One region of the Chryseobacterium sp. CS2K3 genome, then DNA from elsewhere that is predicted to be linked to it. Evidence: riboswitches for the same ligand, from Rfam matches in the RefSeq annotation. Region 1 holds a riboswitch; the other holds the start of a gene.
What was found. Region 1 has a riboswitch for cobalamin ahead of AC5YGG_RS00695 (TonB-dependent receptor plug domain-containing protein). Riboswitches for the same ligand answer to the same signal wherever they lie in the genome.
Positions count from the first base shown of each region.

Region 1 (3,981 bases):
TGATCAGAAGTATAAAAGGCTTTTCGCTGCCGCTTATGGTGACGAAAATATTACCGGGGAAAGGATTTTAAAAGCATTATCTCAGTTTATGGCTTCAATGATTTCTTCAGATTCCAAATATGACAGGGTAAAACAGGGTAGAGAAAGTTTTACTTCCGAAGAATCTCAGGGAATGGCTTTATTTAACAAAAACTGTGCTTCATGTCATAGCGGAGGATTGTTTACTGATGAAAGTTTTAGAAATACAGGAATGTATTATAATAACCAGTTTAAGGATGCTGGTCTTTATCGTGTGACTCTTAATCAAAACGATTGGATGAAATTCCGAGTGCCAAGTTTAAGAAATATTGAATATACGGCTCCATACATGCATGATGGCAGATTTTATACGCTGGAAGCAGTGCTCAATTTCTATTCTGATACTGTAGAAGATAATCCGAACCTTGATCCACAGCTGAAACAGAATAATCACACCGGAATTGCCATAAACAGTCAGGAAAAACAGTTGATCATCACGTTCCTGAAAACATTATCCGACAAAAGTTTTATTACCAATCCAAAATTTGCAGAATAATTAAAAGTAGACATGAAGAAGATTATTTTAATTATAAGTCTGATTGTAAGTACGATGAATCAGGCAAAAACAATGATAGACAGCGTTTATATTCCTCACGAGTATCTCAGGACAATAGATTTTGATGAAGACTGCGATGCCTGTGGTTGTGCAGCAGGAAACGGATCGTCAGGTTTTGAATCCTTATTGAATCCCCAGTTTATCGGGATTAAATATTTTGCCCAGCATTATAAAGCAAAAGAAAACCTATTTGTAAAAGACCTTACGCAGGATCAGTATTTTAATACGTTACAGCTTTGGGGTAAAATTCCTTTAACTAAAAAATTAAGTGTGTATGCAAGCCTGCCCTTCCATTTTCATGAAAAAAAAACCATGCAGGGAGATATAAAAATCAATGGAATTGGAGATCTTAACGTAATGGGAATTTATCAGCTGCTGGTTTCTAAAGATAACTTTCATCAGTTAAGCGGAGGTGTGGGCATAAAAGTTCCTTTGGGAAAGTTTGATGAAAAAGGAGCATCTGGCGTCAATCCGAGTTTTCAGTTGGGAACCGGGAGCTGGGATTATCAGGCAGCATTGAATTATAAATTTCAGAAAAATAAAGTAGCTGTATTGATTAATACAGATTATACCGTAAAAACAGAAAACAAAAAACATTACCGTTTCGGAAACCAGTGGAATTATGCGGCTACAGGCTTTTATCAGATCGCAGGAAATGAAAAGACTATTTTTTCAGCAAAAGCCGGGCTTCAGGGAGAAGTATATGATCAGAACAAACAGTTTAACGAAGCATTACCCAATACTTCAGGAAGTGCTTTATATGGAAAACTGGGGTTTGAAGCTTCTTATAAAAAGTTCAGTCTGGGAAGTGAAATTATGCTGCCGGCATATACTAATCTGGCTGGTGGAGATATTGAAGCAAAATCACGTTTCAGTATTTTCTTAAACATTGGAATATAGCGTACTCCCATTCAAGAGACGAATTATTATACATTAAACGGGATTATTCTATTTTGGAATAATCCCGTTTTTTATTTCTACAACGAGCGTATCAAATGCGGATTTTTGAAGAAAGAAGTTAAAATAACAATGTCGCTTCAATATATTTAATTCCGTATCAGCAGTAGCTATTCCGAGTTATTCTTTTATAATATTGTAAATCATTTTGTTATTTGTGGCATTATATTAATAATTGTCTATCTTTGCCGAAATTTGGTGAGCCGTAAAAAGCTCTTAAAAGGGAATCCGGTGAGAATCCGGAACAGACCCGCTGCTGTAAGCTCCGCACCAAAGTTTTTGAAGAGTATATCCACTGTTTTTTTAATGGGAAGGATTTCAAAAATGGAGTAAGTCAGAAGACCTGCCAGACAATTAAACGTTTGACGCTTTCGTGGAATAAAGCTTAGGACATCAATGATGCTGTGCAGTGAATGCTGTGCTTTGTCGTTGCTTTCTTATATCCATTAGCGTCATCATTATCCCTAAATGAGCTAATGGTGGCAAAACTGACTACATCTCAACTTCATAAGGTTGTTTTCACATTATGTGTGTTAACATCACAATTCCTGTTTTCCCAATCGAAGAAAAAAGACAGCATTAAAGAGGAAGCCATTAAGACTGTCAATATTTATAAAAAGAATTTTAGAGAAATCATTCCTGCTCAGGTTTTGCAGGGCGAGGAACTTGAAAGACTGAACAGCCATTCCGTTGCGGATGCACTTCGTTACTTTTCCGGCGTTCAGATTAAAGATTACGGAGGAATGGGCGGTTTGAAGACCGTTAATATCCGAAGTATGGGAAGCCAGCACGTGGGAGTTTTCTATGATGGGATTCAGCTAGGAAATGCTCAGAATGGAGTGGTAGACTTAGGAAGATACTCTCTGGATGATCTGGAAGAAATATCCTTATATAACGGGCAGAAAAGTGAAATCTTTCAGCCTGCAAAGGATTTCGGTTCCTCAGGATCTATTTATTTGCAGCCAAAAACTCCTGTATTTAAAGGAACGAAAAAAACAAACCTTATTATAAGAGCCAAAAGTGCCTCTATTGATCTGTTTAATCCTTCTTTCCGCCTCGAGCAAAAGCTTTCAGAGAAGGTCTCCAGTAGCTTCAGTGCTGAATTTCTCCAAAGTGACGGAGTTTACAAGTATCGTTACGGGAAAAAATACTCCAATGGTCAGACTGCTTACGATACGATTGCCAAAAGATATGATTCCGATATTAAAACAAAACGGTTTGAAACATCCGTCAATGGAATTTTAAATAACGGAAACTGGAATGTACGCGGCTATGGCTTTATTTCAGATCGTGGGATTCCGGCACCTATTGTGAACAGCCGTTTTGATGCCAGGGGTGCGAGAATGAAAGACGAAAATTATTTTGTACAGGCAAATCTCAGAAAAAAGCTCTTTCCGAAATTTGAAACTCAGCTGAAGGCAAAATTTGCCTATGATTATACTTATTTTAATGATACTGTATTATCACAAGCTGTTTATCCGGCACAAAATACGTATATCCAACGAGAAGTTTATCTTTCTTCTTCCAATATATATTCTGTCAATTCCAATTGGGATATTAGTTTGAGCGGAGATTTCCAGTATAATAATATGGATGCCGATTTAAAAAACTTTTCTTTCCCTATCCGATATACAACACTTGTGGCATTGGCTACCACATATCAGTGGAACAGGTTCAAATTCTTGGGAAGTCTTTTGGGTACTTTTACTTTTGAAGAAGTAGAACGTAATCTTAGACCTGATGACAGAAGAGAATGGACACCATCTTTCTTTATGAGCTATCAGCCTGCTTCGATTCCGGAGCTTACCATCAGGGCTTTTCATAAACAGATTTTCAGGCTGCCGACTTTTAATGATTTGTACTATACCAATATTGGAAGTACCTACCTGAAACCGGAATTTACGTATCAGTATGATCTGGGATTTACCTATCAGAAAAAAAATGATAACGCTGTCTTGAAGGCTTTTCACATCAAGGTTGACGGATACTATAACAGGGTAAAAGACAAGATCGTTGCAATGGCACAACAAAATTTGTTCCGCTGGATGATGCTTAATCTTGGAAGAGTTGAAATTATCGGAGCTGATGTGAATGTTCAGACTGAACTAATGCTTGGGCAGGTGAAATTGAAACCATTATTGTCTTATACCTATCAGAAGGCTGTAGACAAGACTAATAAAGGATCGGGAATTGATACCGGTGATACATTTTATAATAAGCAGATTCCTTATATACCATGGCATACCGGTTCATTTACCCTGATGGCAGATTACAAAGACTGGAGTTTCAACTATAGTACCATCTATGTAGGGAAACGCTATGACGGACAGCTTGATAATATCAGAGCCAATTTTATTCAGCCTTGGTATACTCATGATCTTTCTGTTCAG
Region 1 covers NZ_JCAKRW010000001.1:134,789-138,769, reverse strand. The annotation lists gene AC5YGG_RS00705 (cytochrome-c peroxidase) at 1-574, shown strand, start outside; gene AC5YGG_RS00700 (transporter) at 587-1,534, shown strand; cobalamin riboswitch at 1,771-1,956, shown strand; gene AC5YGG_RS00695 (TonB-dependent receptor plug domain-containing protein) at 2,068-3,981, shown strand, end outside.

Region 2 (3,981 bases), on a different contig from region 1:
GAACGAAATTTATACATTGGATATTAATCAAATTAAAAAATAGTCTGCATACTTCCGAAAAGCATTTAATTTATATATTTGGGGATCTAAAATTTGTTAAGATGATTTCAGTAAACAAAGCATTGTACCTGTCTGCTTTCAGTATTTTTTCCTTAGCTTTTGTTAAAGGTCAGAATAAAGTTCCTTTTGGTGTTGTAAAAGCAGAAGAAGGCTATGCCAATGTACGTGTACATAAGGATAATTACAGAAAAATTGTAGATAAAATCCGTATGCGCAAAGGTGATGTTTTTGTTTATGTAAAACCCGCTCCTGGGGAAACAGAATGGATTTGGATCAAATATCCGGAAAAGCAGGATGAAGACAAACCCTTTGTACGTTATGAAACTCTTGACAAAGAAGGAATGGTAAACAAAGACCGTATTGCTTACATTGATCAGCTTCCGGCATATACCCCTTCAAAATCTAAAAACGGAAAATCTCTTATTTTTACAGATAACTCTGATCCGAAAATTCCGACAGCTCAAAGAAGCAAAGTAGTTATTGATGTTTACCCATCCAATGCAGGATATCGTAAGAAAGAAAAGGATGCTGACGGTAAACTTCTTACCATTGATAAGGTAAAGCCATGGGGAATCAGCAATGATCTGCCTGAAGGAATGACGGAGATTAAATCAATCCGAGTTCAGCAGCCCGGAAGAGGTTCTGTTTTTGTAAGAGAAGCTATTAAAAATATGTTCCAGCCTACGATGGATTTCGAAAATGTAGGCGTTACTTCATTAGACAATGATAACATTTTCCTTTATATGATCAATGGTTCCGGGGAAAACAGATATACAACCCTTTGGACCATCAAGAAGGGAAAAGTGATCAGCCAGATTATTTATCATAATCCGGAATAAATTCATTATTTTTGCACCGAAAAGTTTTAACGCTTATTCATCACAGAAACTGGTTCTGCCTAACCGCAGATTAAAAGGGAACCGTGTGAAAATCACGGACTGTCGCGCAACTGTAAGTAACTGAAGTCTTTATCAAAAGATCCACTGTGCGAGGCATGGGAAGGAGATAAAAGATGTTACAAGTCAGGAGACCTGCCGATTTCTTAAACAAAAAACTTTCGCGATCTGAAGTTTTATTGATCTGATGGATTGTTTCAGGGATTTCCAAAGTTCCTGTCATTATTCTGTTGTTTTGATACTATTTCATTTCGCATTAATTAATAATGAAATATGACTACAGAAGAAAGAATTCAAGCTGCCGAAACCAGAATTTTTAAAGCGGTTTTCCCTAACACTACCAATCATTACGATACTCTTTTCGGAGGTACTGCAATGCAGCTGATGGATGAAGTTGCCTTTATTGCCGCTACCCGATTTGCAAGAAAAAGAGTGGTAACGGTAAGCAGTGATAAGATCGATTTTAAAAAGCCTATTCCTGCCGGAACAATTGTAGAACTGATCGGAAAAGTTTCCTATGTCGGAAAAACAAGTATGAAGGTAAATGTAGAAATCTATACGGAGCAAATGTACTCTTATGAAAGAGAAAAAGCGATTGTGGGTGATTTTACGTTTGTGGCAATTGATGAGTTCAAGAAACCAATTCAAATTCTATAATAAAATAATCGGGGCAGCCTTTGGCTGCCCCGATTATTTATGATGATGATTATTTCAAAACTTTTTCCGTTTCCAGGCTTTTGGTCAGAAGCAGTTCAAATGCCTCTCCCATTTCGTCCGAAGCTCTCGTAATTGCATTTTCAAGCATATTTCTGATTTGCTTTTCCGTAACACCAGCTTCCGTCCAGCTTTTCCCTGAAGTATGAGAATTTAGGATAAATGGCATAATTCTGTCGATAGAACATGCAAAAATTGCATCAGGAGTTTTTTCTTCTTCAAATTCTAGCCACAGATTAAAGAATTCCGTTCTCAAGGGTTCATCTAAAATTCCGAAAATCTTCTGTGCAGAAATTTTTTCTCTTTCAAACTTCCCTACCATTGCCGCTTCATCAAACAGGAAGGTATCTCCCGCTTCAATCTCCACCAAATCATGAATCGATAACATTCTGATTACTCTTAACAAATCTATATCCGCTCGGTTTTTCGCATACGGATAAAGGATTTGAGCCAGAATAATGATCTGCCATGAATGTTCTGCTGTATTTTCCCTTCTGGAATCATCTGCATTATAATTTCTTCGCTGTACATTTTTCAGGGCATCCACTGCCAGAATAAAATCGATCTCTTTCTGTATCTTCATCTTACTTTTCTTTTTTATATTCATCAGATGGATATACCTTGGTTCTGGTAACCCACTTATTTTTTATTTTTTCTTCTGTTTTCACTTTTACATATCCTTCCTCACTCATATCTTCTTCTTTTACCAATACTTTATCCAATCCTTTACCGGGAATCACCTGATATTCTGTAGTAAAAAGATTACAGCATCCGGATTTCCCAAAGGTAATAAGACGTTTACGAACCGGATCTGTTTCAAAAAAATCAAAAGAATCCGATGCAAGCTCTGTAAGTTCTGCACTTTTTACAAAAGCCATTCTGGTACTGTTGAATACATACACATCATAAGAAGCGCTGCTGTAGTTTCCCAGATTTCCGTTTCTTATTGCGACATCTTCAGTTCCGTCGAAATTAAAGTCGCCGAAAATAACAGGGCTTTTTTCTTTTGATAATGTCATCATTTTTCCACGTGTCAATCTTTGCCCCCGATCCAGATACACTACCAGATCATCTGAAGTGAATGACTGTACCTTCGTATTTTTGTTATCAAAAAGTTCCACCGTTCCTACGTCTTTGCACTGATCGCCAAAACAATTGTCAATATGAATAATTGCATCATAGTTGGTAGATGCATCTTTAACCTCAAACTGATATTGTCCAAAGCATAAAGGTCCCAACACAACAAATGCTGATATGGTTCTGTAATAATTTAAAATATTCATGATAATAGTAAAATGGATTTAAGTGTTTTTAGTCTTCTAACAAAAATACGAATCATGAACCCGATTTCAAAATTCACAAGTAATGAATTATAAAAATGATGTCTTCATAAATATTCTAATTATTGAATCTGAAGTTTTTGGGTAATAAGTTTTTTATAACCTAAAGCTTTTTTCTCTACAAAATGCCATGAAAGATAGGATAAGACATATGTAACAATCGTTGATAATGTAAATAACACAATTGGAGACAGATTCAAAAAGTTCATAAAAATCTGCTGAATGAAAAATGCATAAATATAAACTCCATACGAAATATCGCCCAATTTTTCCGGAAGCTGAAAAAATCTAAAATATTCAAGTCCTAATGGTATAATCAACAATGGAAACAGGAATGGAGAAGCTATATGAAAAACATGGAAATAGAAGCTGGCTGCCAAAGCAAGTAATAATACAAAAAACATAATCCAATTAAACTTAAGATTTACATAATTCATTAAAGCACCTCCAATAAATAATGGCGTTAACTTATACACAAGTACAGGTTCAAGATTAATCGTGTTAAACAGTGTTTTTAAATAATTAGGGTTAACGGCAGTTAAAAAAACACTTACAAGAAATACTGATATTAATAAATTCCTTTTAGTAACTGATGATTTTATAAAAAATAATAAACTGATTAAAATATACATGCTGAATTCATATGCCAAAGACCATAAACTTCCATTAACAGCATTGGGATAAGGATTATTTTTAAAAATACCAGGAACATTAAATTGAACATTATACAGGCTTAAATTATTAGGAAGGTATAGCCAGAAATCTTTCTGAAAAACTGTTTTAAAATTCAGAAAAGGAATAATTACCATAGAAAAACAAAGCATTACAAAAAGCCCGGGAAAAAGTCTTAGTACTCGCTTCCAATAATATTCATATAAACTTTTAGAATTATTAAGGCTTTGAAAAATTAAATATCCACTTAAAACAAAAAAAAATGCAACAGCAACTCCTCCGAAAGAAATTGTTTTTGT
Region 2 covers NZ_JCAKRW010000005.1:404,391-408,371, reverse strand. The annotation lists gene AC5YGG_RS11435 (hypothetical protein) at 1-43, shown strand, start outside; gene AC5YGG_RS11430 (hypothetical protein) at 102-899, shown strand; cobalamin riboswitch at 933-1,113, shown strand; gene AC5YGG_RS11425 (acyl-CoA thioesterase) at 1,230-1,613, shown strand; gene AC5YGG_RS11420 (HD domain-containing protein) at 1,663-2,253, opposite strand; gene AC5YGG_RS11415 (XAC2610-related protein) at 2,255-2,953, opposite strand; gene AC5YGG_RS11410 (acyltransferase family protein) at 3,073-3,981, opposite strand, start outside.
Region 2: another riboswitch for cobalamin. It lies ahead of AC5YGG_RS11425 (acyl-CoA thioesterase); the one in region 1 lies ahead of AC5YGG_RS00695 (TonB-dependent receptor plug domain-containing protein).